Regions from separate parts of the Aliiglaciecola sp. SL4 genome, predicted to be linked through region 3. Evidence: predicted binding sites of a transcription regulator. Region 3 holds the regulator's gene; each other region holds the start of a gene.
The links. Region 3 encodes FliA, which starts transcription of late flagellar genes. Its sites were predicted from a motif close to CTAAAGNTNNNNNNNNNNNNGCCGATA; they were not measured.

Region 1: a site for FliA is predicted at 2,086-2,112, ahead of AB6T38_RS16940 (DUF5610 domain-containing protein). Genes of this name have one in related genera too.
Region 2: a site for FliA is predicted at 4,691-4,717, ahead of AB6T38_RS05945 (flagellin). Genes of this name have one in related genera too.

Annotation. Positions count from the first base shown of each region.
Region 1 is NZ_JBGOSE010000015.1:5,527-16,249, reverse strand. It holds gene AB6T38_RS16955 (acyl-CoA desaturase) at 1-56, opposite strand, end outside; gene fabR (HTH-type transcriptional repressor FabR) at 203-820, shown strand; gene trmA (tRNA (uridine(54)-C5)-methyltransferase TrmA) at 827-1,927, opposite strand; gene AB6T38_RS16940 (DUF5610 domain-containing protein) at 2,143-3,573, shown strand; gene AB6T38_RS16935 (ATPase, T2SS/T4P/T4SS family) at 3,669-5,819, opposite strand; gene AB6T38_RS16930 (hypothetical protein) at 5,954-6,166, opposite strand; gene AB6T38_RS16925 (hypothetical protein) at 6,454-6,609, opposite strand; gene AB6T38_RS16920 (class IIb bacteriocin, lactobin A/cerein 7B family) at 6,627-6,794, opposite strand; gene rpsJ (30S ribosomal protein S10) at 7,253-7,564, shown strand; gene rplC (50S ribosomal protein L3) at 7,583-8,221, shown strand; gene rplD (50S ribosomal protein L4) at 8,239-8,844, shown strand; gene rplW (50S ribosomal protein L23) at 8,841-9,143, shown strand; gene rplB (50S ribosomal protein L2) at 9,158-9,982, shown strand; gene rpsS (30S ribosomal protein S19) at 9,998-10,273, shown strand; gene rplV (50S ribosomal protein L22) at 10,285-10,614, shown strand; gene rpsC (30S ribosomal protein S3) at 10,625-10,723, shown strand, end outside.
Region 2 is NZ_JBGOSE010000003.1:120,578-131,300, forward strand. It holds gene AB6T38_RS05930 (flagellin) at 1-338, opposite strand, end outside; gene AB6T38_RS05935 (flagellin) at 1,208-2,035, opposite strand; gene AB6T38_RS05940 (flagellin) at 2,531-3,373, opposite strand; gene AB6T38_RS05945 (flagellin) at 3,737-4,561, opposite strand; gene AB6T38_RS05950 (hypothetical protein) at 4,820-5,749, shown strand; gene flgL (flagellar hook-associated protein FlgL) at 5,757-6,983, opposite strand; gene flgK (flagellar hook-associated protein FlgK) at 6,992-9,088, opposite strand; gene flgJ (flagellar assembly peptidoglycan hydrolase FlgJ) at 9,113-10,150, opposite strand; gene AB6T38_RS05970 (flagellar basal body P-ring protein FlgI) at 10,176-10,723, opposite strand, start outside.
Region 3 is NZ_JBGOSE010000001.1:198,740-209,462, forward strand. It holds gene flhA (flagellar biosynthesis protein FlhA) at 138-2,234, shown strand; gene flhF (flagellar biosynthesis protein FlhF) at 2,289-3,659, shown strand; gene AB6T38_RS00890 (MinD/ParA family protein) at 3,656-4,522, shown strand; gene AB6T38_RS00895 (RNA polymerase sigma factor FliA) at 4,519-5,250, shown strand; gene cheY (chemotaxis response regulator CheY) at 5,289-5,672, shown strand; gene AB6T38_RS00905 (protein phosphatase CheZ) at 5,706-6,473, shown strand; gene AB6T38_RS00910 (chemotaxis protein CheA) at 6,487-8,754, shown strand; gene AB6T38_RS00915 (chemotaxis response regulator protein-glutamate methylesterase) at 8,787-9,938, shown strand; gene AB6T38_RS00920 (ParA family protein) at 9,973-10,723, shown strand, end outside.

The DNA of each region.
Region 1 (10,723 bases), on a different contig from region 3:
ACTCCGGTGATGAGAAAGACCAAAATATTGGTCAATAAAAGACGAGGTTTGTTCATTTAAAAATGCTTTTGAGCTTACAACTGTACGCTAATTTATCCTGAGCCGCATATTTTATCAAGTAAATAAATTGAAAAGCCTGTTAACCTAAGGTGTAATTCAACCTGATAATTATCTCACGACTGGAAATATCTGAGGGTACTAAGTGATTCAAACTCGGCAACAACAGAAGTTAAAAACACGTCGCGCAATTATAGATGCTGCTTTTGGTCTTTTAGATGAACAACATAGCTTTTCTAGTATGAGTCTTAGAGAAGTGGCAAGGGCGGCGGGCATCGCACCAACTTCTTTTTACCGACACTTTAAAGATATTGATGAGCTTGGTCTAACTCTAGTGGATGAGGCTGGGTTAACATTGCGCCAGTTGATGCGACAAGCTCGAGTCAGAATTGCGTCAGGAGGGGGAGTCATCAGCACGTCCATTGATACTTTTATGGAGTTCATTTCTGCTAACAGTAATATTTTTAGATTATTATTACGTGAACACACAGGTACTTCGAACGCGTTTCGAACGGCTGTATTTAGGGAGATTCAGCACTTCACAGAAGAGCTGACTGATTATACCGTGGCAACCACGGGATTAAGTAAAAAGCTCGCTAACTTGCAAGCAGAAGCTATGGTTAAGCTAGTTTTTAGTACAGGTGCTGAAGCGTTAGATTTAGATCCTATTCAACGTGAGCAGTTGGCTGTACGTTTGAAAATTCAGTTAAGGTTCATTACCAATGGCTCTTTAGAGTTCGCCAAAAGCAATGAATCTTTATAATTCAGCTTAGTTTTTCCGCACTAAATAAACCCCTGCCTCCACATGATGGGTATAAGGGAACTGATCGAACAAAGCAAATCTGCGCACTTCGTGTGTTTGACTTAGAACAGCCAAGTTATCTAGCAAAGTTTCTGGGTTACATGAAATATAAACAATATTGTCATAATTACTAACCATAGCAACGGTTTCATCATCTAAACCCGCTCGAGGGGGATCAACTAATACAGTACGACAGTCGTATTGGGTTAAATCTATCCCTTCGAGACGATTAAATTTTCTCACCCCAGCTTGAGCTTGCACAAACTCTTCGCTGGACATGCGTAAAATGGTGACATTGTGGGCTTGGTTAGCCTCAATATTATATTGTGCTGCAGCTACCGAGGTTTTAGATATTTCAGTGGCTAAAACGCGTTTGAAATTTTGTGCCATGGGAATACTGAAATTACCCAAACCACAATATAATTCGAGTAAATCGCCTTCGCTATTTGTGGTGACATCAAGTGCCCACTCAACCATTTTTTGATTCACTAAGGCATTGGGTTGGGTAAAGCTATTTTCAATTTGTTTAAATTCGTAGGTTTTCTGGCCAACAGGTAAATGCTCAATTACAAAATCTTTATCAACTAATATTTTTTGCTTACGGGCCCGACCGACTATATCTATTCGGTAATGCTGTCTTAACTGTTTCAAAATTTTGTTGATTTGCTCAAGCCATTGGTCATCTATGGCTTTGTGATAAAGCAATGAAACGATAATTTCGCCACTTAAAGTACTTAAATAGTCGATTTGAAAAAGCTTTCGTCTGGCTATGTCGTTTTCTTTTAACAAAGCGACCAAGTCTGTCATGACGTTATTAATCAATTTACTAGCAGGAGGAAATGTTTCGACGCGATATTTCTCTTTGCTTTCTTGGTCGAACATAATATGAAACAGTTCGTCACCATCATGCCAAACACGAAACTCTGCACGCATTCTATAATTCAACTTTTCAGAGTTAAACACTTCTAATTCTGGCATGCTAAATTCAGAAAATTGCTGATTTAAAGCGGATACTTTGTCGTCGAGTTGAGCTTGGTAAAATTGGGGATTTATTTCTGTTGGGCGCATCAAAAACTCGATTAGTTGGGCATTATAAGAAGAATCGCGAATTTTAAAGATTTCCAGCGCGCTTGCAAACGCAATTTGGTGTTTGTTTTTTGACCTGAAGCTAACTAACTAATTTTGCTCATAATTTCGTGTAATACTAAGTTTATTTTATTAAATTTCTCAATAAACTGAATTTATAGTCGATACTATTAAATGAGGATAGTGAGGTATTCCACATGAATTTTGGCGAAATTAAAGCGTTTATGGGCGACAAAGCCCAGGTTAACCCCAATGACGCGGTAAAAAATCAATTGCGTGAAGCTGGTTTGAAACAAGCAGAAGCAGGGCTAAGTATGTCTGCTGAATCTACTGTTAGCAAGCTCAGTTCACAAACGACAGTCGGGTTAAGAATTTACAGTAACTCGTTAAACCAAACATTAGAACTTGATGGTAAACGGGCAAATCTGAAAAGTCCTGAACAAACAAATGAAAGTTTATTCGACTTTGAAGAAGTAGCAAACAATGTACTTCATTTTGTGAGCGGCGTGATTTCTGGAGCTGCACGCAATGGTGCGGATGAAGAAACCTTAAGTAGCTTATTTGACCAAGCACGTTCGGGGGTTGCTAAGGGGATCAATCTGGCAGAAAAAGATCTGTCAGGTTTTATGAATGAAGATATTTCTGAGGGGATTGATCGTAGCGCTGATTTAATTGAGCAAGGTATTCAACGATTACAAGATCAACTTTTTGGTAACGAAAACGAAGTAGATGACGCTGCTTTGCAGTCTCCTATGTCAACTGTAACAGAGAGTCTTTCTGCGTCTCGCCAACAAAGTGGCGAGTTGCAAATTCGCACCCGGGATGGTGATGAAGTCACTATTCGTTTTGAGGATTTAAAACAGTTTGAGTTAAATCGTCAGGTGTTAATGGAGCAAGAGAAACAAATTACACAAAGTTCAGACATCGAAAAGAACGATGTTTTACCGCGTGCTTCTACAGATAATGTTGAAACTCCAAGCAATGCAAATGTTCAGGCTGATGAGGTTGAATTACAAAGTGCTGAGTCAGATGAAAGCTCTACACCAGCAAATGCTCGACCTGAAGCATCTGAAACAAACGGCGAGCCTACAGCGGCTCAGCAATCGGTATTTGTTGCACAGAGTAACTACAGCTTTTCAGTAACTGGTGAGTTGGATGAAAGTGAACTGGAGTCTATAGGTCAGTTAGTTTCTGATGCCAATGATTTGGCCAACACTTTTTTTGAAGGAGATATTGAGCAAGCTTTTGAACAGGCCTTGGAAATTGGTTTTGACGAACAAGAACTAGCAGGTTTTGCGTTGCAACTCACTCGACAAGATCAAGTTGAGGTAGTTAAAGCTTACGAGTCGGTTTCTCAATATAACGATGACGACAGCAGTCAAGAGCCGTCATCAAAACCGATAGAAAGAGTAAGTGATTACTTGCAAAAAATGCTCAATGTTTTTGAGCAGTCGCAGCAAAAGTTAGCGGATGGCGATCAGTACGATAAGTTAATTAATCGTATTATTAATGAAGTTCAAGACTTGGGAACCAATGATTTAGTAACGGCAATCAACGATTTCCATACGTTTAATAAGCAGTTACTGAATAACTTACCTAACGCAAATGGAACCATTGATTCTGAGTAAGGTAGGCAACATCAGGGGGTATTAAATTATTTAATTTTGAACCCGATGAGACCTTAAAATAGGCACTCAATTTATCCATTGAGTGCCTTTTTCAGTTACTCAGTTCCGCTGATAATCTGAATTTGAGCTATATCAGTATCACCTTTTAGTACTTTTAAGATCCCGTCTTGCGTGAGGGTTCTCATTCCATCTTTCATCGCTTGGGCTTTCATTTCAGTTACCGATGCTTCTTTGTACACTAGAGAGCGAAGATCAGATGTCATGGCTAACAATTCATGTACCCCGGTTCTTCCTTTATAACCAGTATCACCGCAATCATCGCAACCTTTGCCACGATACAACATTAGCGGCTCCTCCAGACCAAGTTCTTCCAGATATTCTTCGCCGTATTGACGACGAATAAACGCCATATCTGTTTCAGTCGCGGGGTATTGTTCTTTGCAGTTTGGACATATAGTTCGAATCAAGCGTTGCGCCATGATGCCAACACAGGCATCGGAAAAGTTCACCGGATCTAGGCCTAAATCTAATAAGCGAGTGATGGTTTCTGGTGCCGAGTTAGTGTGCAAAGTAGAGAGCACTAAGTGACCGGTCAGAGAGGCTTCTATACCAGCATGCGCCGTTTCTTTATCACGCATTTCACCAATAAGAATAATATCAGGGTCGGCTCGTAAGAAAGCTCTTAATGCGTTGGCGAAAGTGAAGCCTATTTTGGGACTCACCTGAACTTGCTGCAATCCTGGCTGTGTTATTTCCACCGGATCTTCTGCTGTCCAAATTTTCTTATCTGGTGTATTCAAATAACCTAATATGGCGTGCAATGTGGTGGTTTTACCCGAACCTGTAGGACCCACAACTAATAATATTCCATGGGGTTTTTTAATCATTACCCGAAGCATATTCATGTTCTTAGGCGAAATGTTCATTTTTTCAATGGGTAACGCGCCACCTGAGGCTAAAATCCGCATGACCACACCTTCGCCAGCCACTGTCGGTATTGTTGCGACCCGAACTTCAACCAACTGACCTGACATTTTAAATGCCAATTTACCGTCTTGTGGAACACGCTTTTCAGCGATATTCAAGTTTGACATGATTTTTATACGTGCAATAACTGCGCTGTGATGAGAAGCCGGTACCTGGGTAATATCTCGACAAACACCATCGATGCGCATTCGAACCCGTGTCGGACCGTTCTTTTCAGGATCCACATGGATATCTGATGCATTTAATCGCTTTGCGTCATGCAAAACGCGACTCACTAAACGAACTACTGCAGGCGCATCATCAGACATCTCTTCACTAGTTTCATCTAACTCTTCACTACTGGTACCAATTTCGTCCAGTATTTCATCCATCTCTCCAGGCGCGCCTCCGCCCCCGCTCGCGCCTAAGTATTGCAGCACTTGATTGGGTAAACCTACAGAGATTTCATAGCTGTCTATTCCTAATGCACTTTCAATTTCCATTAATAGGGCAGCATTATTAGGTTCGGCCATCAAAACAATTGGATTTTCAGCAGCGTCTGCCAACACCACTACGTAGTTTCGCTTTAAATAAGATAGGTTTAGTTTATTACCGCTTTGCAGAACATGGTATTTCTCAGGCAGGTAACTAATGTAGGGAACTTGATAGTGAACCGATAATGCATTTCCCAACTCATCTTCGGGAATACGAGCTTCGGAGACCATGCGTTGGATTAATTGACGAATATCTTTACTTGTTTCAGTAAATTGTTTGAGGTCTTTTTCAGACATCAACTTACGATGAACAAGATAATCAAACGGATTACTGGTTCCGCCCAATTCATAGCGGAATTTATTTCCTAATATTTCTGACAATGAATTGGCTAAGCGTAAATCGGCATCACCAAAGCAGCCCACATTTTTATTAATGATTTGCATCACACCCATCAGTACGCCGGCATTCAAAATGGGAACACAAATGATATTTTCAGTTTTAAAAGAACTGTTCTTATCAAATTTATCGGCAAACTTCAGACGTGGATGTATCTCTGCCAGTTCTTGCGCATTATAAGGGTCGCTAATTAGCAGGGGCTTTTGACTCAGTGCAACATATCCAGCGATAGACTGTGGACTAATCGGAACTTTGATTTGTAGCGTTTCTTTTCCGGTTTTGAAACGGGCAACCAAATCTTGATGTTGACGTCGGCGTTGAAAAATACTCATACGCTGAGCTTCAAACAAACTAAGAATTATCGGTTCCAATTGCTGATAAGCATCCATCAATGATGGATGGGCTTCCAACAATCTATCTATTTTCTGAAGAGTCTCTTCAATAACAAGTTCTGTTGCCATCTACTACGGTCAGTGTCATTACTTATTCCCTAACTATAACTGAGTGTAATCATTAACAAAACCTAAGATTTAGATTGCTTTTCCTCAGATTGCTTAGGTTTTACGCTTTGGTTGAATAAAAACCCCAGTATGATTAGCAACATTCCTGTATGGGCTACCGGATTTCCGAAGATACCCGTACCATCTTCAAACCAGCTCCCTACAACTTGAATGAAAGCAAATGCAACTAAGATATACAGCAACCAGTTAGTAAACTTAATTAGTTTGGGATCCATAATTTAATCCTCTTTACAAATATCGTTAGGATTTTTCTCTGCTCCATATTGGTTAAATAGAAACCCGCAGATAATGTATAACAATGCTGTTTGTAGATTAGGGTTAGCTGACATGTCAATATCGTTTACGAACCAGTTAAAAGTGACACTCCAGAGATTGGTAGCTATCATTAAAAATAAAATAGCATTGGTGAATATTACAAATTTACGATTCATTACACTTCCCTTCTGTTTTATAGTTTATTAAAAATAAAAGGGGAGCTATCCCCTTTTAACTTTTTCTAAAATCAATGAAACAAGTTATAAATGGAAACTCCTAATTGATAACCCGCTTTTCCTCCGAATACATATCCCACACCATAACCAATTGCGTAACCTGCAACTTCGTTGTCGGGCATGCCTCCAGAAATTTTAATTAATTCATTTCTATTTAATTCGATCATTAAAAATTCCTTTTTGTTTAATGAGTAGCATCATAAAAACCAAAACCGAGTCCACGACCAAATGACATGAGTCCTGGTAAACTGTTAATATAACCAACAGCGGACATCCCAGCTCCAAAAGCAACAATTAAAGGAGCGACTCCACCATTGACTTCTTCTAATTGCGTAACATTCAATTCTCGCATGTGCGATTTCCTTTTGATTAATAAATTAATGTCCTTTTACTGAGTTGCAGATAAAAGAACGTTTTATTGCTGTTGGCCTCGTAAACAACCTTTGCGCCAAAGCAATATCAAAAGGTTAGTGAAATGGTAACTAAAATACACCTGTTCCTAGGTACAGTTTTTTAGCGTTTTAATGACACTAATTTGTTGTGTTTATAATTTAACCTTATAAACTCACATTTAATTACTAATAGGCGTTGCATTAATTTCACACACATGTATAATTCGCGCCCACTTGCCCTGATGGGCAGTGATTTCGATTTCAACATTAGTTAGCTCTAATTAAAGTTGGCTAGCGAAGAAATCGAAATACTATGAACAAGACCCCAATTGTGGGTCATCGGTTTACATGCATCCTCCCACCTAATGAAAGGTTGGTGTGGATGGTTTTTTTTGTTCTTTCGATTGGAGCTTAATCGATGCCAAATCAAAGAATTCGTATTCGTTTGAAAGCGTTTGATCACAAGTTGATCGATCAGTCTACGGCTGAAATCGTTGAAACTGCGAAACGTACAGGTGCTCAGGTTAGCGGTCCTATTCCACTACCTACTCGCAAGGAACGCTATACAATATTGGTTTCACCTCACGTGAATAAAGACGCACGTGATCAGTATGAAATCCGTACACATAAGCGTTTGGTAGATATCATTGAACCAACTGATAAAACAGTTGATGCATTGATGAGATTGGACTTGGCTGCCGGTGTTGATGTTCAAATCAGCCTGGGCTAACAAGAGAGGGTTTTAACAATGGCGATTGGTCTTATCGGTCGTAAAGTAGGAATGACTCGCATCTTCACTGAAGATGGTATTTCAATTCCTGTGACTGTTATAGAAGCGACCCCAAACCGTGTGACTCAGTTACGTACTGATGAAACAGATGGGTATCGCGCGCTACAAGTAACCGCTGGTGATAAAAAAGCAAACCGCGTAAATAAAGCTTCAGCAGGTCATTTTGCTAAAGCTGGCGTGGAAGCTGGCCGTGGTTTATGGGAGTTTCGTTTAGACAACAACGAAGGCGAAGGTATTGAAGTAGGCAGTGAACTTACTGTTGAAATCTTTACTGAAGCTACAAAAGTTGATGTTGCAGGAACTTCTAAAGGTAAAGGTTTTGCCGGTGCTATCAAACGTTGGAACTTTAGTCACCAACGTATGACACATGGTAACTCTTTGTCTCACCGTGCTCCTGGTTCGATTGGTCAAAACCAATCTCCAGGTAAAGTTTTCAAAGGGAAGAAAATGGCTGGCCAATTAGGCAATAAAGCTGTGACTACTCAATCTTTGGAACTAGTACGTGTTGACGCAGAGAACAACCTTCTTCTAATCAAAGGTGCAGTACCTGGTGCTCCAGGCAGTGACGTTATCGTCAAGCCTGCAGTTAAAGCGTAACGTCTGGGAGTTAAGTGATGGAATTAGTATTGAAAGACGCGAATAGCGCTCTTGAAGTCTCCGAAGCAACCTTTGGACGTGATTTTAACGAAGCGCTAGTACACCAAGTAGTAGTGGCTTACGGTGCAGGTGCCCGTCAGGGTTCTAAAGCACAAAAAACACGCTCTGAAGTTAGAGGCGGTGGCAAGAAGCCTTGGCGTCAAAAAGGTACTGGTCGTGCTCGTGCTGGTACAATCCGCAGCCCAATTTGGGTCGGTGGTGGCCGTGCGTTTGCAGCCAAACCTCAAGATCACAGTCAAAAAGTGAACAAAAAGATGTACCGTGGAGCTATCCGTAGCATCCTTTCTGAATTGGTACGTCAAGATCGCTTGATTGTTGTAGAAAAATTTGGTGTTGATGCACCTAAAACAAAAGCATTGATTGCTAAGCTTGACGAACTTGAGCTTAACGACGTGTTAATCGTAACGTCAGAAGTAGAAGAGAACTTGTTCTTAGCTGCTCGTAACTTATATAAAGTAGACGTTCGTGATGTTCAAGGCATTGACCCAGTAAGCTTAATCGCATTCGAAAAAGTGTTAATCACTGCCGATGCGGTTAAACAGCTAGAGGAGTCGTTAGCATGATCTCTGAAGAGCGTTTACTTAAGGTGCTATTAGCACCGCATGTTTCTGAAAAATCAACCATGGCTGCTGAAGGCAACAACGCTGTTGTTTTCAAAGTCGTAAAAGACGCAAACAAAGCTGAAATCAAAGCTGCAGTTGAAAAACTGTTTGAAGTTGAAGTTAGCAGCGTTCGTACCTTAAACGTGAAGGGTAAAACCAAGCGTCACGGTCAGTCTTTTGGTAAGCGTAACGACTGGAAAAAAGCATATGTAGTGCTTAAAGAAGGTCAAGACATCGACTTCGTCGGTGGCGAAGCTTAAGAAGGGGATTTGATATGCCATTATTAAAAGCTAAGCCGACTTCTGCAGGTCGTCGTCACGTAGTTCAGGTTACAAATCCTGATCTACATAAAGGCGCACCTTACGCACCACTACTTGAGAAAAACAGCAAGTCTGGTGGTCGTAACAACAATGGTCGCATTACCGTGCGTCACATTGGTGGTGGTCATAAACAGCATTATCGTTTAATTGACTTCAAACGTAACAAAGATGGCATTCCAGCCAAAATTGAACGTTTGGAATACGATCCTAACCGTTCAGCTAATATTGCACTTGTGCTTTATGCTGATGGTGAGCGTCGTTATATTCTTGCTCCGAAAGGTGCTAAAGCTGGACAAGCTCTACAGTCTGGTTCTGATGCACCAATCAAAGCGGGTAACGCCATGCCAATGCGCAATATCCCAGTAGGTACAACTGTACACGCTATTGAGATGAAGCCTGGTAAAGGTGCTCAAATTGCCCGTTCTGCAGGACAATATGCACAAATATTAGCGCGTGCCGAAGGTTATGTAACACTTCGTCTACGTTCTGGTGAAGTACGCAGAGTTTTAGCTGATTGCCGCGCCACCATTGGTGAAGTTGGTAACGCTGAACATATGCTACGTTCACTAGGTAAAGCTGGTGCAACACGTTGGCGCGGTGTGCGTCCAACAGTTCGTGGTGTAGCCATGAACCCAGTAGATCACCCACATGGTGGTGGTGAAGGTCGTACCTCTGGTGGCCGTCATCCAGTTTCACCTTGGGGTGTACCAACTAAGGGTAAGAAAACCCGTAGTAACAAGCGTACCGATAAACTTATCGTACGTCGTCGTAACAAGTAACAGCGAGGATTCACCATGCCACGTTCTCTCAAGAAAGGTCCATTTATTGACCTGCACTTGCTGAAGAAGGTAGAGGCTGCAGTGGAAAAGGGCGAAAAGAAACCAATTAAGACTTGGTCTCGTCGCTCCATGATCATCCCAGATATGATTGGGTTGACCATTGCGGTCCATAACGGTCGCCAGCACGTACCTGTTTTCGTCTCTGACGAAATGGTTGGCCATAAGTTGGGCGAATTTGCTCCAACGCGTACTTACCGCGGCCATGTCGCGGATAAGAAAGCGAAGAGATAAGAGGAAAAATTATGGAAGCTTTAGCTAAACATCGTTTTGCCCGTTCTTCGGCTCAGAAAGCACGCTTGGTTGCAGATCAAATTCGCGGTTTACACGTTGAAAAGGCGCTTGAAGTTCTGACTTATAGTCCGAAGAAAAGTGCTGCTCTAGTCAAAAAAGTACTAGAGTCTGCGATTGCGAACGCTGAACACAATGAAGGCGCAGACATCGATGAGTTGACTGTCGCAAAAATCTTCGTTGATGAAGGCCCAACTATGAAGCGTATCAAGCCACGAGCCAAAGGCCGAGCTGATCGTATCTTTAAACGCAGCAGTCATATCACTGTTGTAGTAGCGGACTAGGAGATTAGAAATGGGACAGAAGGTACATCCTACAGGTATACGCCTGGGTATCAGCAAACCATGGACGTCTACTTGGTACGCTAACACAGCGGAATATGCAGACAACCTG
Region 2 (10,723 bases), on a different contig from region 3:
TGCAGCGCTAAACGGTCAGCAGATGTATTGATACCATTTTGCGATTGTACGGCTAAGGTACGGATACGCTGCAAAGAAGATGTTACCTCACCTAAAGCTCCTTCAGCCGTTTGTGCTAACGAAATAGCATCGTTGGCATTACGAACGGCTTGGTTAAGACCTTCTACTTGAGTTGTAAGACGATCTGAGATTTGTAAACCGGCCGCATCATCTGCTGCTCGGTTAATACGAAAGCCTGACGACAATCTTTCAAATGATGTGCTAAGTGACTGTCCTGAATCAAACAACTGACGCTGAGCATTCAAAGACGACACATTGGTGTTTACATATAAACCCATATTTACCTCCTGAGAACTACCTATTAACTGATAAGGTAATTCGCCTCAAATTTGACCTCCAAGAAATACTCCTTGAAAGCCACCTCTCTTTTATTGAGAATCGGCACCTCTACCTATTCTCAACTTAAAATTCTTTAAAAAGAATTTCCCTCAACTAATGTTATCGACCTCACCTTGAAGATCTTTAGTTTTTTTATTAATTTATTACTAAACATAAACCATTGATAAATAACAACTTTAAAATAAAGTAAAAAATGATGAATATTTATTTTAAAAAGATAAGTAAATAGCAGGAGATAAAAGAGGTGTATAGGCTGGTTTTATATAGGAAGCCGAGTGTATGTTATTGGTGTTACCCATTTAAATGGTTTGCACTAAATATAGTGCGTTGAGTCAGAGTCACCTCAAGGAGCAAAGTTAAATGCGATTTGGTGAACTAAGGTGACCGCCAACTAAGCTATATTACTCTGTTGTTATTTATACGTGTTTAATACTTTGAATATTTCAATTTTAGACTTCGGAGATTTTTGGCACAGCGATTGCTAAGTTATCAGGTATAAACGTGAGACAAATAAAAAAAGCCATTTTTTTGGCAATAAGAATAAAAAAAGGCCAGATCAAATGACCTGGCCAACTTGCTCACGTTAGGAGTACGAGCAAATACTGTTTCTGTCCGGCTGGCAGGGTTAGAGAATGAATACTGGCCTCTCAACCAAACTTCTACACTCTCAGTCCTGTTAGTCGGCTTTTTATTCAGGTGGTGCCGACACCACCGCCATCCTTGGCCTATCTAGACACATTTCCAATGTGCCTCTGGGTTGGCCTCTCATTTCCTACCCTCAGAAATTGAGTTCTCTGTTTTTTTAATATTACCCTAGTAACTGCAACGCTGCCTGGGGCCTTTGATTGGCTTGAGATAACACCGTCAAATTGGCTTGCTGTAAAATTTGAGAACGGGTAAGGCTTGCCGTTTCTGTGGCAAAATCTGTATCTCTAATACGGGATCTTGCCGCTGATACGTTCTCAGATATATTACTTAAATTACGAATTGTCGATTGAAAGCGATTTTGTATTGCCCCTAAATCAGCCCGTTTAGCATCAATAATGGAAATCGCTTGGCTTACTCTAGTTAACGCCGCTGAAGCCTGAGCTTCAGATGCCACCGAAATATTGTAACCAGCGAATAAGCCTGAAGTGCCGAACCCGCCGGGGCGAGAAATATTAACACTGATAGTTTGGCCAGCGTTAGCGCCAACTAGAAACTTAGCTGAATAAAAACCATCCAATAGATTTACCCCACCAAACTGACTATAGCTGGCAATACGGCTTATCTCGGTTTTTAATGCCGACACTTCTTTTTGTAAGGCTAAGCGATCCGCAGAATTATTGATGCCATTTTGCGATTGAACTGCCAAAACTCTAATCCGTTGCAACGCGACTGTGGTTTCGGCTAATGCCCCTTCAGCAGTTTGCGCTAAGGATATGCCATCATTTGCATTTCTGACGGCCATGTCCAAGCCTAAAATTTGCGTGGTTAGACGATTAGATATTTGCAAACCTGCCGCATCGTCCTTTGCGCTATTAATACGGAAACCTGACGACAAACGTTCAAAAGCGGTACTTAAATCGTTGTTAGTGGTAATTAATTGCCGCTTGGCATTAATTGAAGAAATATTTGTGTTCACAAATAAAGTCATTATCCACACTCCTAAACTTTAATTAACCTATTGTTTATTAGAAGTTTTACTTTAAAAAAGTGTCGATAACTCAGTACAATATAATTTTGGCACACAAAATGCTAAAATCATACTGTCAGTCATTACCATGGCTGACAGTTTTGCCAAGCAATTAAGGTTGACAAAACTGTATAAAAGCAAGAGCGAAAGCTCTGGTCGACGGGCGGGATTGATGGCCTATACCTCAATACCTCCTCACTACCTCCTGGCATCTTTTCTGCCCAGTCGACTGCCCATTAAAAAAGCCTAAGGCTATATAATGGAGTGAGAATTCGCCCGCGCCTTTATACAGCGTGAGTTATCTAGTTGTCTTAGTAAAACGTATCTTCTTCGGTCGGTTGCAGCCTGCCCCCACAATTTGCAATCCGACCGTTTTCTTCTTTCTAATCAATCTTCAATGTTGCAGCCTGCCCCTGTTGCTTGCTCAGCATCATATTTCATGATTTCTCTCTCTTATTATTGCAACAATTGCAAAGCAGCTTGTGGACGTTGATTCGCTTGTCCCAACACGGTAATACTGGCTTGTTGAATTATCTGCCAGCGGGTTAATTCAGCTGTTTCAGCCGCAAAGTCTGTATCGCGGATACGAGATCTCGCCGCAGAAACATTTTCTGAAATGTTACTTAAGTTTCTGATTGTAGATTGGAAACGGTTTTGTATTGCACCTAAATCAGCACGTTTAGCATCAATTATAGAAATTGCGCCTAATACTGCCGCCATGGCACGAGAAGCCTGTGCTTCAGTGGCAACTGAAATTAAATTTGCTTCAATGCTTTGAGAGCCAAACAGACCGGACGTACCGTATCCACCTGGTCTAGAAATATTGACGCTGATAGTTTGACCTGGGTTAGCACCGACTAAGAATGCTGAAGAGTAATCCCCACCAAGAATATTGACACCACCAAACTGCGATGTTGCGGCAATACGACTGATTTCTTGTTTTAACGCATCAACTTCTTTTTGTAGCGCTAACCGGTCGGCAGAACCATTAATACCATTTTGAGATTGCACTGCCAGTACACGAATACGTTGCAATGCGGAAGTAGTTTCAGCCAAAGCACCTTCTGCTGTTTGCGCAAGAGAGATACCATCGTTGGCATTTCTTACAGCCATATTTAGGCCGAGAATTTGTGTCGTAAGACGATTGGAAATTTGTAGTCCAGCGGCATCATCTTTCGCGTTGTTTATGCGAAAACCAGAGGACAAGCGTTCAAACGCAGTACTTAGATTATTGTTCGACGTGAATAGCTGACGACTAGCATTCAACGACGACACATTAGTGTTGACGTATAAAGACATTTTTTTCTCCTAACGATTTAAGCAATCCGCCAAACCTATTATTATTATTAGTGGTTTTTGCGGTGATTCTAAGTGCGCTATTATTAGTTTTATTACGTCACTTATTTGGGCGTGTACTTATTATTTTTTATTTTGTACATCACTCTTGAAATCTTTATCGAACAGGATCGAGAAATTCTTTAGACTATTTTCTAACTAAATATTAATTCCTATATTTTTCAAACGTTTAGGTTGAGAAAAAAGCCGACTAAATTAGCCGGCGAAGCGCTCTTACGTTAGGAGGGAAAGAGCGCACTCTCTACGTTTTGGGCCATTAAATACAGATTCACTACCTCCTGGCTTTAATTTCCCAATCGTATTCTATTAACCTAGAAGCTGAAGCGCTGATTGTGGACGCTGATTAGCCTGAGACAAAACAGTTAAACTGGCTTGCTGGATAATCTGGTTACGTGTCAATTCAGCGGTTTCAGTTGCGAAATCTGTATCACGAATACGTGAACGAGCGCCTGAAACGTTTTCAGAAATGTTACTTAAGTTTCTGATTGTAGATTGAAAACGGTTTTGCAGGGCACCTAAATCGGCACGTACAGCTCCAACAGTAGAAATTGCAGCGGTAATTTCTGTTAACGCGGCAGATGCAGTTGCAATGCTAGCAACTGAAGTACCAGCAATACCTAGCCCTGAAGCGCCAAAACCACTGGTTCTAGACAAATTAACAGAGATAGTTTGGCCACCATTAGCACCTACTAGGAATGCCGCTGAAAACGCGCCATTTAGGATGTCAACACCGGCAAACTGTGAAGTTTGCGCTATACGTGAAATTTCAGTTTTAAGAGCTGATACTTCTTTCTGAAGCGCTAAACGGTCAGCAGAGGTGTTGATACCATTTTGTGATTGAACAGCTAAAGTACGGATACGTTGAAGTGAGTTTGTTACTTCGCCTAACGCACCTTCAGCGGTTTGCGCTAAAGAAATCGCATCATTTGCATTTCGTACAGCTTGGTTAAGACCTTGAACCTGGGTGGTTAAACGGTCGGTGATTTGCAAACCAGCAGCATCATCCGCTGCACGGTTTATACGGAAACCAGAAGACAAACGCTCAAAAGACGTGCCTAAACGGTTAGATGAATCAAATAATTGACGTTGCGCATTCAAAGACGAAACGTTGGTGTTAACGTATAATCCCATGGGATATCTCCTACACTCTCAGTCCAGCGTTTCGCTGGCAACCGATAAAAATCGGTGGTTAAAAAACACATTCAAGAACATCAATCTTAGTCAAAACTAGATCGGTGTTACTGGCTCTCTCAGATAAGGTATCGACGGATTAAAAAATCCCTTTAACTAAATTTTGCCGTTTTTTATTAAAACGGCAAAAAATTTCCGCTTTGCAATATGTAATTATTTGAGATTCAATAGATTTTTCGACAAAAATAAATTTTAAAAATGATGATTAATTGGACTAATTCGATTTGGAAAACCTCGAAACACAGCGCATTTACTGATCTGTGTGCCTTTGCAGGCAAACTATTTGTTAGTTTTAGAGAGGCCTCTGATCATATGAGTAAGGATGGCGATATACGCATTGTCATTTGCGACTTAGATGGTAAAAAAATTAACGGCGTAAGTCTTAAAATGGCGAACTGTGATTTGCGAGATCCCAAATTAACCGTCATGCCCGATGGTAAATTGCTGATGAACGCCTACGCCCGCTGTTACGATAACAAAGGAAAATGGTTGCATAGCCGTTCACTATGTTGGTTTTCCCAAGATGGGTTAAGCTGGTCCTCGCATCATTGGTTTGCAGAAAAAAACTGGTGGGTTTGGCGTATTCGTTGGCAAGATGGACAAGCCTATGGGTTTGCCTACAAACGAGCTCAACAACAACTTAATCTGTATAAAGGTAATCCGTTACGCACTTTTGATTGTTTTAAAACTGACGCACTTAGTTTAGCCAGCCATGGCCTCGGTTATCCTAATGAAAGTGATTTGTGTTTTAGCCAAAACGGCAATGCATATGCTGTGGTTCGCAGAGATGCAGACACTTTTACTGCTCAATGGGGAGTTGCAAAACCACCTTACAGTGCTTGGCAATGGTATGATTTAAAACAGTACATTGGTGCGCCTGTGATTTTGCAATTCGATGCAAAGACGATTTTAATTTGTGGCAGAGCTTGGCTGGCTGGAAAATTCAAAACTGCACTTTGGAAAATTGACATAGAAACGAAAAAGTTAACACTACAGATTGTGTTACCTTCAGATGGCGATTGCAGCTATGCAGGGATGATAAAAAGTGAGCAAGGAATATATATTAGTTATTACTCTAGTCACATTGACAACCAAAGTCACATATATTTAGCCCATCTCGATCTCTAATATAAAATTAGATGTAATCGAACAGAGTTAGCCCAGTTACTCTTGAAAAAGTGGCTTGGGCAGCTTGCAAAGCAGTTTCTTGTTTACTTAATTCAGATATTGCTTCGGCATAATCCACATCTTCAATATTTGCTCGGGCAGTTTTATTGGCTATTTCAAGATCCAAATTTGATTCGTAAACCGACTCTGCGACATTCAAACGGCCACCCAAAGATGAGGTTGCATTGGCTAAAGATTGAGAGCCGTTATCTATACCAACCAATGCGTCGGCAATTGCCTCACTAAGTTCTTTATCACTTAAATCACCAGCATTAAGGGCCAAATAAAAGTTATTTAACGTTTCAGCTATATTGTTTTTTTCTGGCTTGTTTAGTTCAAAATCGAAGGTATCCCCTACACCCCCTTCAACGTTAAATTCAATACCGTTGAAAACGAAAGGTTCACCAGAGGTAAAATTGACCGTGTCAATGGTTTCTCCAGTACCTACATTATCAATCTGAACTTGGTTACCAGCAATAATAGTCGCTTGAAACTGATTATTAGCCGGGGTGACTGCATCGTAATTATTTTCATGAAACTTGTCGAAAGCAGCCTGTTCAGTAATAACGGATGAAATTGATTCTAGTCCGCTGTCTCCTGAAACCGTAAAATTGAGTCTGGCTAAAACATTTTCAAATACAGTCTTTCCAGAACTATTCGCTTGAATATTGAGTGCATCTGATACTTGGATTTCCTTCACACCATCATCACCAGAAAAAGTATATTTTTCGCCTGTTGCTGATGGATTATAGGTAAACGCTTCGGTTTGCGATTGATATCCAGCAAAAATATATTCGCCGTTGGAGTTTTGCGTATTCATCAAACTAAATACTTCGTCTCGAATGGCGCCTATCTCTATTCCGATGGCTTCTAAGTCAGACTCGTCGTAAACACCATTGCCTGATTGAATCATTAATTGACGCGCTTTATCCAGCGCATTGTTAATATTACTAAGAACAACCTCTTCTTGCTGCAATGAATTGGTCAGTAAATCATTATTACGCTTATATTGAGTAATTTTGTCGAGATCTTCTGTGAGCCTAACAACTTGTGCAGCCCCCACAGGATCATCCGAGGGGCGCAACAACTTTTTCCCCGACGAGAGTTGTTGTTGAACATCAGACAAGGTTCCCTGATTTTGCGTGATTGTATTAATACTGCGGTCATACAACTGATTTGTGGATATTCTTGCCATAGTACAATTTACCTTGTAGCACTATAAATGGTGTCAAATAATTCGCTTGCGGTAGTCAATATTCTAGCCGCCGCCGCATAGGTCTGTTGGAAGCGGATTAAATTTGCCGCTTCTTCATCTAAATTGACCCCAGAAACTGACTGAAACCAATCGCTGGACTGAGTCTGCATAGCTTGAGCAGCCTGCATGGATATATTTGCCGAGGCCGTCTTGGCACCAATATCACTAACAATATTGGCGTAGGACTCGTGGAATGTAATCAAATTTCCACCACCATTATTATTTTGCTGCATGATATCCATATCTTGTAAGCCGGCTAACTTTAGTCCATTACGGTTATCATCCACACCATCGGTATTATATGCAATCGTAAACTGGTCACCTGCAACAGGCGATCCTTGTAAACTAAAATCATAGCCAGGAAAATCGGCCAACCCTGGGAATGGCCAACCGCCATCACTTGCCGCTTGTTCCATTATATTATTGTAGTCGGTAACTCCAGAGACCACGACCAATGACACACCCGCTTCATCGAAAATTTCAAATTCGGATTCACTATTAAACACAAGACTCGCAGGGCTACCTGCAACAAAACCACCACTGCCATCAAAAGCGGACGCCATGGGATCGGTCAAAGTACTATCAACAAAGGTATTGGTAACTGAGGATGCCGTTAACTTTGCATCCCCTAAATTATCCAAATTACTCTCGACACGAAATGGTGAGGCTAAAGCAATATCTTCGGGGCGTGTCATGATAACTTCGATTGATTGTGCGGTACTTTTAGTGGGTTGAAATAAGTATCTATCCCCTACAGCGTAACTGTCGCCATTGGGGATCTCTATTTCAAGCCCCCCCAGTACTTCAGTAAATGTACCCGCTTGTGCTTCGATACCCGTATAGGTTTGCGATAATGTATTTCCATCAATATCAGTTACATATGAACCATCTGGATTGACTAAGGTGACGCTAATATCCACAGTGTCTGGACTGCCTGGCGTCGTCCCAGTGATTTCCACTAGATAATCAGCCGCAGTAATTTTGCTCGCGCCATCTTCAGTCATTCTAGCGTTCATTGTTAACGATAAATCAGAGTTGGCCGAATAATTTAACCCCTGAAATTCGGGGTTAGAAAAGATGTTACCACCAAGTTGTTCATCATAGTCCATTCCCAAACGATTCTGCTGATTGATAGCGCTGGTTAAGGCCATGGAAATTTGCCCTAGCTCCCGTTGACCTTCAGCTAAAATCTCATCCCGATAACGAAATAAGCCGCCCAATTGACCACCTAAGTTTTGCTCAGGAAGTTTGAGTGTCGTGGGTTTTCCAGTACTAGCTAAATACAAATTTCGATAGTCTGGATCAGGATCACCACTAAGTTGGAACAAATTAAACGAGCCATCTTCCAGCACTAAGGATTCACCAGAGGTGAGGTTTACCATCACAGAACCGTCACCGTTACCGTTATCTCGGGTTTCAATGGACATAATCTCGGCTAATTGCAAAATGGCGTTATCCCGCTGATTTTTGAGCACGCCAGGCTCATCAAATAAGTTGTTACCTTCGGCAATGCGGATATTTTTATTCAGGTCTGCGATAGTTTCGATTAATTGATTAGCAGTATCAATGGAAGATTCTAACTCTAAATTAAGCTCTTTTTCTTTGTTGTCCATAAATTGCGACAACGTACTGACTTGTCCCACAAGTGCATTGGCTTCACCTAACACTAACTGTCTGGCAGCCATATTGGTAGGCTCATCGGTGGCAGTCTGTAGCGAACTGAAAAAGCGACTCATACTACTTGAAACACTGTTTGCTTCACTAGCAAAAATATCATCTAGCACACTTGAACGTTGAAAATAAGTTTCAAACTCACTAGCCTGTGTGGTGTCTCGGCGCAGTTGGTTTTGCGCAAAGGTATCTAAAACCCGTTCGGTAGTGCCGCGACCAACGCCACCAACTAATTGGCTTTCAAACGAGGTTTGCTCTCTAACATAACCTTCCGAATTAACGTTAGCGATATTATTACTGGTGGTGGCAAGCAATTGATTACTGGCTCTGACCCCACTGGTCGCGATAGTGTATAAATCGGCAGCTCTGATCATATTTTTAACTCCCGCGAAAAACTGTTATTGCCCATTTTGTTTTCCAAATGCTAGTGTGGATAACGCTGACTTGAACGTATCACTATTTAATACCGACAATATTTTATTGGCATATTGAGGATCGGTAGCGTATCCAGCAGTTTGTAAGGCACTGAAATAGGCTTTAGGGTCATTCACGTTTTCTAATGCTTGTTGGTATCTTGGGTTGTCAGATACAAAAGAAACATAATCTTTTAAGCCATCGGCAAAAGAGTCATAAGTTCTAAATTGAGCCTTTTGCTGTTTAGCTACACCTTGGTCAAATTCAACGGTATTGATTGCCGTGGTTTCACCTTGCCAGCGATTATCGGCCTTAATCCCAAATAAATTGTGGGTGTTTTGACCATTGCCAGTATGGATCATATATTGCCCCCAACCAGTTTCTACAGCGGCCTGGGCCAATAAAGCTTTTGGATCTATGCCTATTTTTTCGGCAATTTTTTCTGCATGAGGCAACAAAGTTTGCATAAACTCAGACGGTGATGCGAAAGCACTTTGTTTGGTAGCATTTTGCTTAGGAGCGTCTTGCATTAGCTCCTTTTGCATGGATGAGCTTTGTTGCGATGTGATTTGGTTAGATTGTAAAGCGCTTTGGTCACTATTGACGGGGGCATATTCTTTGGCACTTTGACGAACCAAGTTAAACAAATTTGCGTTATCGCGAACGGCACTGGCCGGCATAAAACCGTTTTCACCTGGGCTAAGTTGCTGAACGATCAATTCAGCAATCCCTACTCCGCCTCGAGATGACAAATCCACGGCTAATTGTTGATCATGCATGTCACGATAAAACTTAACTTGCTGAGAATTGAACGGACTGTCTTTATCAGCCAAAGCATCTTGAGCTTTACGCATTGATTTGAGCATCATTTGTACAAATATCGCTTCAAATTGTTTAGCCGCTTCATCTAATGCTTGTTTATCACCACTTTGAGCAGCCTGACGCAAAGTATCGATGCCCTTAAAATCATGGACATTGCGCGACATTTCAAGTTGTTGATCAATGTGGTTGTTCATTTCCATAATAAATTCACAGATTCACAAGCATTTAAATAACAATAAGCTCGCCTTGTAAGGCGCCTGCTTGTTGTAAAGCTTCAAGTATCGCCATTAAGTCACCGGGGGCTGCCCCTACTTCATTAACTGCGCGAACTAACTCATCTAAACTCACTCCAGGGTCAAATTTAAACATACGGCTATCATCTAAACTGACGTCAACTATTGATTGATTAGTGACCGCCGTTTGTCCCTGCGCAAGTGCATTGGGTTGCGAAACCGTCTGATATTCAGAAATAGTAACAGTGAGCCCACCATGGGTAATCGCTGCGGGTAATAAACGCACATCTTTACCGATCACAATAGTGCCGGTTCGACTGTTAATAATAACTTTGGCTGGCGCATCAGCAGGCGTAAAGGTGAAGTTTTCTAAGGTGGCAACGAAACTCACTCGCTGGCCCACATCCCTTGGCGCTGAGACTCTCACCGATGCAGCATCAATGGGAGTTGCAATCATGTAGCCCATTTCAGGATCAGCACCTAAGCGCTGATTAATGGTGTCCGCCAAAGATTTGGCGGTGGAAAAATCAGGATAATTTA
Region 3 (10,723 bases):
GCCCAGTAGAACCCTTGATTCTATTTTTCAGTACTCCCTGTAAATTTGGTTCGAGAAAACGTCAATTAACAGACGATATTTTTGGCGCGTTTGTTGCAAAACTCAAGATCATATTCACAACCGTCAAAAAATTGTTTATGGAACTTGCAGGTTACCTCAATCGAGTAGATAAAAATCAGGTTAAAAGCTTTATGAATGGGATTGGCGCCCCTATCGTAGTGCTAGCTATTATGGGTATGGTTATTCTGCCGATGCCTGCATTTCTGCTGGATATACTCTTTAGTTTCAATATTGCATTATCACTTATGGTGATTTTGGTGGCGGTGTTTACTAATAAACCCGTCGATTTTGGCATTTTCCCTCTAGTTTTGTTAGTGGCGACAGTATTGCGTTTAGCCCTAAATGTGGCTTCCACTCGAATTGTGTTGTTAGAAGGTCATGAAGGCGGTGATTCCGCCGGTAAGGTTATTCAAGCTTTTGGTGAAGTGGTGATCGGTGGTAATTATGCCGTGGGTATAGTGGTATTTGCTATTTTACTGATCATCAACTTCAAAGTCGTAACCGCTGGTGCTGGGCGTATTTCTGAAGTCAGTGCCCGTTTTACTTTGGATGCAATGCCTGGCAAACAAATGGCAATAGATGCCGATTTAAACGCGGGTTATATTGATCAAGACGAAGCAAGAAAAAGACGTTTAGAAATTACCAGCGAAGCCGATTTTTATGGCTCAATGGATGGTGCATCAAAGTTTGTTAAAGGCGATGCCGTTGCGGGTTTATTCATTATGCTTATCAATATCGTTGGTGGGCTGTTTATTGGTATTATTCAACATGACTTAGCATTTAGTGAAGCCATTGAAATATACACAATTTTGACTATAGGTGATGGTCTAGTAGCACAAATTCCTTCGTTATTACTCTCAGTAGCTACTGCAATTATTGTGACGCGCGAAAATGACTCTCAAGAAATGGGTCAGGAAATGAGACGTCAATTAGGCAATCAAAAAGCGCTTTACGTGACCTCAGCAATATTGTTCGTAATGGGCATAGTACCAGGGATGCCGCATTTAGCATTTCTTGGTTTTAGTGCCTTTGTTGGCGCTGTAGCGTATTATAATTTTTGGAACGCGAAGAAACAGGCTACTGAGCCTCAAGCCTTAGAAAATACGCAGGAGCCAAGCCAACCTCAAGAAATTAAAGAGCTCGGTTGGGATGATGTGCAACATGTTGACACTATTGGCTTAGAAGTGGGCTATCGTCTTATTCCACTGGTAGATAAAACCCAAGGTGGTGAACTATTAACTCGTATTAAAGGTGTGCGTAAAAAGTTGTCTCAAGAGTTGGGCTTCTTAATTCCACCGGTACATATCCGTGACAACCTTGACCTAAACCCAAATAGCTACACCATTTCCATGCTTGGGGTAACGGTGGGAGATGCTGAAATTAGTCATGACGATGAATTAGCTATTAATCCCGGACAAGTCTTTGGGAAGTTAGACGGTAAAGCAACTCGAGATCCTGCCTTTGGTTTAGAAGCCGTTTGGATCCGCCCTCAACAGCGAGAGCACGCTCAAACATTAGGTTACACCGTTGTGGATGCAGCCACCGTTGTTGCCACACATCTTAGCCAATTGCTCACCAACAATGCTTATCAGCTATTAGGTCATGAAGAAGTGCAACAATTGCTCGATATGCTGGCTAAAAACAGTCCTAAATTAGTTGAAGGTTTAGTACCAGAAGTCTTACCTTTGAGTACCGTAGTGAAAGTACTGCAAACCTTACTTTATGAAGGTGTGCCCATTCGTGATATGCGCAGTATTGTACAAACCCTTTGCGAATATGGCCCTAAAACTCAAGATCCGGATGTATTGGTGTCTGCCGTCAGAATATCGTTAAAACGTTTGATAGTGCAGGAAATCAACAATAACGAACAAGAATTGCCTGTTATAACCTTGGCACCTGATCTAGAGCAGATGCTGCATCAATCATTGCAAGCCGGTGGAGAAGATGGTGCCGGAATAGAACCCGGGTTGGCCGAAAAATTGCAAACGTCCTTAACCGAAGCTTCACAGCAAAGAGAACTAGAAGGTGAACCAGCTGTTTTGCTTACTTCAGGCATGCTAAGACCGGTGTTATCAAAGTTCTTCAAACACTCAGTGATGGGATTGCACGTACTTTCCTATCAAGAAATACCAAGCGACAAACAAATTCGAATTGTAAGTGCAGTGGGTCAATAAAATGGCACAAACTAATTTATTTAAACCAGACCAAATGCTTCTTTGGGGAACAATGTGAAAATTAGACGATTTATTGGAAAAGATATGCGCGATGCGCTTAACCAAGTAAAAAAAGAACTTGGTGGTGATGCGGTCATTATGTCCAACAAGAAAACTTCTGAAGGCATTGAAATTGTAGCGGCCTACGACCAAGCCAAGCCGGAAGCTAATAGTGAGCCTAATCAAAGAAGTAAACTTGCTAGTGAAAACAAAACGGCATCTATGTCAATGCATGCAGGAGCAGGCAATGCAAAATCAGCTCAGCCGCAAAGTGCCCGTGCAGCAACGCAAAAGGTACCGAGTTTGAGCGAAATTATTGGTGACTCTGGACCAGACAGCTTACGAGAATTACTTGAAAAACAAGCTTCTGCAAATGCCTCTGAATCGCAGTATACTGATAATCATCAAGTGGCGAATAATGTTAATAGGCAGAAACACTCAGCCCCTGAAAGCGTATCTGATTCTGCGATAAATGAACTAAAAAGCGAATTGAACTCGTTGCGCAATGTGCTTCAATTTCAAGTCTCTGGTTTACTTAAACAAGAGCGTCAAAGTGCGCACCCAATGCACGGCTATTTAACCTCAAGATTGATGGATATGGGGATTAGTAGTCAAATTGCTGACGACATAGTGTCATATACACCAGAGAACGCCGATGAACGGCAAGCTTGGTTATTTTTACTTAAACTATTGTCTAATCGAATTCAAACCACAGGTAATGCTATTCTGGCGGATAAAGGAGTGGTTGCTTTAGTTGGTCCTACAGGTACCGGAAAAACCACTACTATTGCTAAGTTGGCTGCTAGAGCTGCTCAAAAGTATGGTGCAGATCAAATTGCTATGGTAACAATTGACTCATATCGGATTGCCGCTTTTGAACAATTGGCCACTTATGGAAAAATTATTGGCTGTAGCGTAAAAAAAGCACAAAATGCAGAAGAATTGTCAGATATACTCTTTCAACTACGCAACAAACGTTTGGTACTAATCGATACTGCTGGTTTTGGACAAAGAGATTCTCGATTAATCAAACAGTTAGATACCTTAAATCAACATTCATGTGCTAACATCAAGAAGTATGTTGTAATTCAAGCCAATGCTCAATATAAAGTTTTGGAACATACTCTTAGCGCATTTAGCGCAATTGATTTGCAGGGATGTATTTTAACCAAGCTCGATGAGAGTTATAGTCTCGGAGAAGCGTTAAGTGTAGCAATTGAACACAAGCTAGCTGTAAGTTATTTAACTGATGGGCAACGTGTCCCTGAAGATATTAAAGTAGCAGATGCGAAGTTTTTAATCTCTGCGGCGGCTAAGCTTTATAAAAAATATGGTTTGATCCATACTGCTAAGTCAGAACAGAATAAATCGGCATTAGCAATATGATCGACGACCAAGCGAGAAGCTTAAGACGAATGAATCAATCTCGATTAATTAAAGTTATTGCGGTAACCGGTGGTAAAGGTGGAGTTGGTAAAACGAACATCACCTTAAATACGGCTATTTCAATGGCTAAAATGGGCAAGCGCGTTATGGTGCTAGATGCTGACTTAGGGTTGGCAAACGTAGACGTAATGTTAGGCTTGCGAGTAGAAAAAAACCTTTCCCATGTTTTATCTGGTGAGTGTACATTGGATGAAGTCTTAGTTGTGGGCCCGCATGGCATACTGATTGCGCCTGCAACCTCTGGTACCCAATCAATGACCGAGCTTAGTCCAACCGAACATGCTGGATTAATTCGTGCTTTTAGTGAATTGCGTACCGATATAGATGTGCTTATTGTAGATACCGCAGCGGGTATTTCCGACATGGTGTTGAGCTTTTCTCGGGCCTCTCAGGATATTATGATGGTGGTGTGTGATGAACCCACGTCACTGACTGATGCCTATGCACTGATTAAGTTACTGAATAGAGAACATGGTGTATTTCGCTTTAAAATTGTCGCCAATATGGTGCGCAACATGCGCGAAGGACAAGAACTCTTTGCTAAGTTATCTAAAGTCACCAATCGCTTTCTTGATGTTGCTTTAGAGCTAGTCGCCACGGTGCCATACGATGAAAATATTCGTCGTTCAGTACGGAAGCAAAAAGCTATCGTTGATGCCTTTCCAGGTTCTCCGGCATCTATCGCCATCAAAGGGCTTGCCGATAAAGCGATGCATTGGACCATTCCTAATCAACCCGGTGGACATTTAGAGTTCTTCCTGGAACAACTTGTTGCCGAAAAAGTGGTAGGTGAACAACGGTGATTAAAAAGGCAGCAGCTTATCAACAACAAGCCGATTTGGCTCAACTTGTAGAAAGACATGCTTCCTTGGTTAAGCGTATTGCACATCATTTATTAGCTAGGTTACCTGCTAGTGTATTGGTGGATGACTTAATTCAATCTGGCATGATTGGTTTACTTGAAGCTGCAAAAAATTTCGATGGTTCTAAAGGTGCCAGTTTTGAAACCTTTGCTGGTATCCGGATTCGCGGAGCCATGCTTGATGAAATTCGTAAAGGCGACTGGACACCTAGGTCTGTGCATAAAAATGGTCGGGCAATAACTCAGGCTATCAATGAAGTTGAGCGTGAAACCGGCCGAGATGCCAGAGACGTAGATATTGCTGAAAAGTTAAACGTTAGCCTCGCCGAATATCATCAGATGTTGAATGAGGTTAACGCCGGTAAAATCATTGGTATCGAAGATTTAGGAATTACCGAAGATGTTATTTCTACTGAACAAAATAAAGGTAGCGACACGCCATTTCAAGATTTGTTACAAGGCTCATTTCAAAAAGCATTAGCACATGCTATTACTACTTTACCGGAACGGGAAGCAATCGTACTGTCATTGTATTATGATGAGGAGTTGAATCTCAGGGAAATTGGTGAAGTGCTCGAAGTTAGTGAGTCTAGAGTCAGCCAAATTCACAGCCAAGCCATGTTAAAGCTGAAAAGCAAAATGCAATCTTGGCGAGCTAACGAAGAATGATAAAATACCATTTGATTTAATCCTCATTGGAGACGGTTTTGGATAAAAATATGAAAATCCTTGTTGTTGATGACTTTTCAACCATGAGACGTATTATCAAGAATTTACTTAAAGATCTGGGTTATACCAGTGTTCAAGAAGCCGATGATGGCAGTACTGCATTACCTATGTTGCAACAAGGCGATTTTGATTTTGTGGTAACTGATTGGAATATGCCTGGAATGCAAGGCATCGATTTACTCAAAGCAATACGCGCAGATGATAGTTTAAAACATTTACCCGTATTAATGGTAACTGCTGAAGCGAAAAAAGAGCAAATCGTAGCGGCAGCACAAGCCGGTGTTAACGGTTACGTTGTTAAGCCTTTTACTGCGGCAACGCTGAAAGAAAAGCTAGACAAAATTTTTGAGAGACTCGGTTGATAATTAATCTGTAATGAAGTTAGGAGTGTCTGTATGACCGGCTCTAATAAAGCTCCAATGTCTCTTGATGATGCTAGAAAGTTAGTTGAGTTACTGGAAAATGGAGATAATCAGGCTGCCAGTGAATTACTGGAAGAAACCTCTTTGACCAATTCTGTTGAGTTATTTGCTGAGGTGGGTAAATTAACCCGTCAACTCCATGATTCTCTCAACAGTTTTCAACTTGATGAGCGCATTTCTAATTTAGCTAATGAAGATATTCCTGATGCGCAAAGTCGCCTTAACTATGTTTTAGAAACTACTGAAAAAGCAGCAAATAACACTATGGATGCCGTGGAAGCGAGCATGCCTATTGCTGACAAACTGCATACGGGCATCACTAATTTGCTGCCGGAATGGAAAAAGTTGATGACCAGAGAGTTACAACTGGGAGAATTTAAATCCTTGTGTACCGATCTAGATGATTTATTAGAGCAGTCTTCAAAAGATACAGATAAATTAACTGGATTGCTGACCGATATATTGATGGCACAAGGTTATCAAGACATTACTGGGCAGGTCATTCGTAGGGTTATTGATTTGGTAAAAGAAGTGGAAGACAGTTTAGTTCATATGTTAACTGTCTTTGGCGCTTCTGAAACCAGTGCATTAATTGCAAAAGCAGATGAAACTTCTCATAAATCGAAAGCTGAGACAGATGTTGTGAAAGCTGAAGGGCCAATTATTGATGCAGAATCGCGAAATGATGTGGTGACCAGTCAAGACGATGTAGATGACCTATTGTCTAGCCTAGGTTTTTAAGGGGAACGTATTCATGTCTTTTGAAGTTGACGAAGAAATTCTACAAGACTTTTTAGTTGAGGCAGGTGAACTATTAGAGCAATTGCAAGAGCAACTTGTTGATCTTGAAAACAACCCTGAAGACTCTGATTTATTAAATGCGATTTTTCGCGGTTATCATACTGTTAAAGGTGGTGCCGGATTCTTATCACTCACTGAACTGGTAGATATTTGTCATGGTGCGGAAAATGTTTTTGATACCATGCGTAATGGACAACGCACCTTAACGCCTGAGTTAATGGATGTCATTTTACAAGCCACAGATGTGGTTGTGCAAATGTTCGAAGATGTAAAAAAACGCGAACCATTGGAAGCCGCAGCCCCTGAACTGATAGAAACCCTGCACCGTTTAAGTAAACCCGAATCAGAAGATACGCCTACGGCACTTCCTGACGTCCCTGAAATGCCTGAAGAAGTGGTTGAGGTGCAAAAGGACGAATCATATGATGATATGGAAGACATTACAGAAGATGAATTTGAAGCCTTGTTGGATGAGCTGCATGGTTCTAAAAGCTTTTCTACGGACAAATCAGATCTAGGAGAGGATGCTGCTGAAGGATCTTCTCAGGCTGAAGGCTCCACCCCAGATCGGGATTCCACTCCGTTGGATCTTATGAGTGGTGCCAGTGATGAAGATATTACTGACGATGAATTTGAAGCTTTACTTGATCAACTTCATGGCCAAGGCAGTTTTTCAACTGATAAAGCGGAGACTCCCGAGCCTTCGCAACCTTCGAAGGAGTCAGTGACTGCTAAAGCACCTTCTTCGTCGGTAGCACCAACACCTTCCGTATCAGATGGTAGTGCCGACTCCGATGATATTTCAGATGATGAATTTGAAGCATTGCTTGATCAATTGCATGGGGAAGGTAAGGGACCCGCAGTGAGTCCAACACCTAAGGCAGAACCGCCTGCTCCCACTGCTGCAGCAAAACAACCTGTAAAACCAATATCAACACCCAAGCCCCAAACGTCAGTATCTAAGGCTGAAAAACCTGTTATACCTAAACCAACAGCAGCTAAGTCTGCTGTTAAAAAAGATGAAAAAGATAAAAAGCCAGTTGCCGGTGTTCAAGGTGAGACAACTGTCAGGGTAGATACTAAGCGTCTTGACCAGATTATGAATATGGTAGGTGAGTTGGTATTGGTTAGAAATAGGCTATTAAGTTTAGGTGTTAACATCAATGATGAAAGCATGACTAAAGCCATTGCTAACCTTGATGTTGTCACTGGAGATTTGCAAGGTGCGGTGATGAAAACCCGCATGCAACCAATCAAAAAAGTATTTGGTCGTTTTCCTCGCGTAGTAAGAGATTTAGCGCGAAGTCTTAAAAAAGAAATCTCTTTAAATCTTGAAGGTGAAGAAACAGATTTAGATAAAAATTTAGTTGAAGCTTTGGCTGATCCACTCGTCCATTTGGTGCGAAACTCTGTCGATCACGGCATTGAAATGCCAGAAGAACGCGTAGCTGTCGGCAAACCCTCATTGGGAACCGTAAAACTTGCAGCTTCCCAGGAAGGTGATCACATACTACTTACCATTGAAGATGATGGTAAGGGCATGGATCCTGATAAGTTAAAAGATATCGCTATCAGCCGAGGTGTTCTAGATGCTGATGCGGCGGCTAGAATGACGGATGAAGAAGCATTCAATTTGATATTTGCTCCAGGATTCTCCACCAAAACAGAAATATCTGATATCTCTGGACGCGGTGTAGGGATGGATGTGGTCAAAACTAAGATCAATCAACTTAATGGAACGGTTAATATTAGTTCCGAGTTAGGTAAAGGCACACGCTTGGAAATCAAAGTGCCGTTGACCTTAGCCATTTTACCTACGCTGATGATTATAGTGGGTAAACAAACCTTTGCTTTACCCCTTGGCGCGGTCAATGAAATTATCAATATGGACTTAACTAAAACCAATACGGTTGATAGTCAATTGACAATGATTGTGCGTTCAAAAGCGATTCCTCTTTTTTATTTACGCGACTGGTTAATGAAACAAACTAGTGGTGATGATAAAAATCAAGGGCATGTGGTGGTTGTGCAAATTGGTACGCAACAAGTTGGCTTCGTTGTAGATAGCTTGATAGGTCAAGAAGAAGTGGTTATCAAGCCCCTTGACGCGCTGCTACAAGGTACTCCTGGCATGGCTGGCGCAACCATTACTAGTGATGGCGGTATTGCCTTAATTCTTGATATTCCTAGCTTATTAAAGCGATACGCTAAAAAGAAATAACAACTAAATGAATAATAGGACGCTTTTTCGTAATGGCATATAGGGTATTAGTTGTTGATGATTCCAGTTTTTTTTGCCGACGCGTAAAAGATATTCTAAACCAAGACCGCTTGCTAGACGTGATAGGTATAGCTCGCAATGGTGAAGAAGCAATTAAAATGGTCGCTGAGTTAAAACCGGACGTTGTGACAATGGACGTGGAAATGCCCGTGATGGATGGTATCACTGCGGTTAAGCGAATCATGAAGGCTCACCCGCTGCCAATTTTAATGTTTTCATCCTTAACCTCAGAGGGGGCTCAAGCTACTTTAGACGCCCTTGATGCGGGTGCGTTGGATTTCTTACCTAAAAAATTTGAAGACATTGCTAGAAATAGTAAAGAGTCTAGTGAACTACTGCAATCTAGGGTACGAACTTTAGCCTCTAAACGAGGACTGGTTGCTCGTCGTCTAGGAGCAAGATCGAATACCGCATTTAATTCTCCTGGCAAAACAGCAAAAACCCAAGTCTTTATGACAAGTTCTAGCTTTGCAGTCGCACCAGCAACAGCACAAACAAAATTAGAACCTACATTGACTAGCGTTCGTCGCTCTTCTGGAAAAGAGTATCAATTATTAGCTATCGGCACTTCCACGGGAGGGCCCATTGCATTGCAAAATATTCTGACCGAATTACCAGAGCACTTTCCCCATCCCATTGTTCTTGTGCAACATATGCCAGGTAGCTTTACAAAAGCCTTTGCCAACCGATTGAATCAGATATGCAAAATCACTGTGAAAGAGGCCACACAAGGTGAACAGCTTGTTGGTGGTTGTGCATATTTAGCACCTGGTGGTAAACAAATGTTGATCGAGGGAACAAGCCGCCGTGCTAGAGTTAAAATAGTTGAGGATGTTAATCGAGACCATCATTTGTACAAGCCAAGTGTAGATTTAACGTTTCAATCTTTGAGTAAGGTGTTCGCCGATAAAGTGTTAGGGATAATTTTAACGGGGATGGGCGCAGACGGAAAAGAAGGTTGTGCAGCATTAAAACAAAAAGGTGCCAAAATTTGGGCTCAAGATGAGCAGACAAGTGTCGTTTATGGTATGCCTCAAGCTATTACTAAAGCGTATATTTCTGAGCGCAACTTACCATTATTTGATATCGCTAAGAGTATAATGTTGGAAATGCGGATAAAATGATGATTTTAGTCCGCCATTTAGAAAGAGTTATCTGGTGATAGTTTGGGCGGTGGCTAATCAAAAAGGTGGTGTCGGAAAAACCACAACAACTGTAACCTTAGGGGGCATTTTAGCTCAACAAGGTCAGCGGGTGTTATTGGTTGATACTGATCCCCAAGCATCTTTGAGTTATTACTTTGGGGTTGACGCAGAAGAATTATCCCACAGTGTTCACGACGTTTTTGTCGCTGGAGATGACTTAGACAAAGATGTAGTACTTGACAGTTTGTGTTCAACTAAGCTTGATTCATTATTCATTCTCCCCGCTTCAATGGCCTTAGCTACTTTAGATCGAACAATGGGTACACGTCCAGGTATGGGGCTGATCTTAAAAAAGGCCTTTGCAAGAATTGAAGATGAATTTGATTATGTGCTAATCGACTGTCCGCCTGTTTTAGGTGTATTGATGGTGAATGCCGTTGCCGCCTGCGACAAATTAATTGTACCTGTGCAGACAGAATTTCTTGCACTCAAAGGCTTGCAGCGAATGATGCAGACATTAAAAATAATGTCGAGGTCGCAAAAACGGGATTTTGATTATATTATTGTACCTACTATGTATGATAAACGTGTGAATGCGGCTTCTGATGCATATAAAGATTTGTGCAATAATTATAAGGGGAGAGTGTGGTCAGGCATTATTCCCGTAGATACGCGCTTTCGGGATGCCAGTCAGGCTCAGTCTCCTCCTTCGTTATTTAGTCCTAAAACCCGAGGGGTTTTTGCGTATAAAAATTTACTGTCAC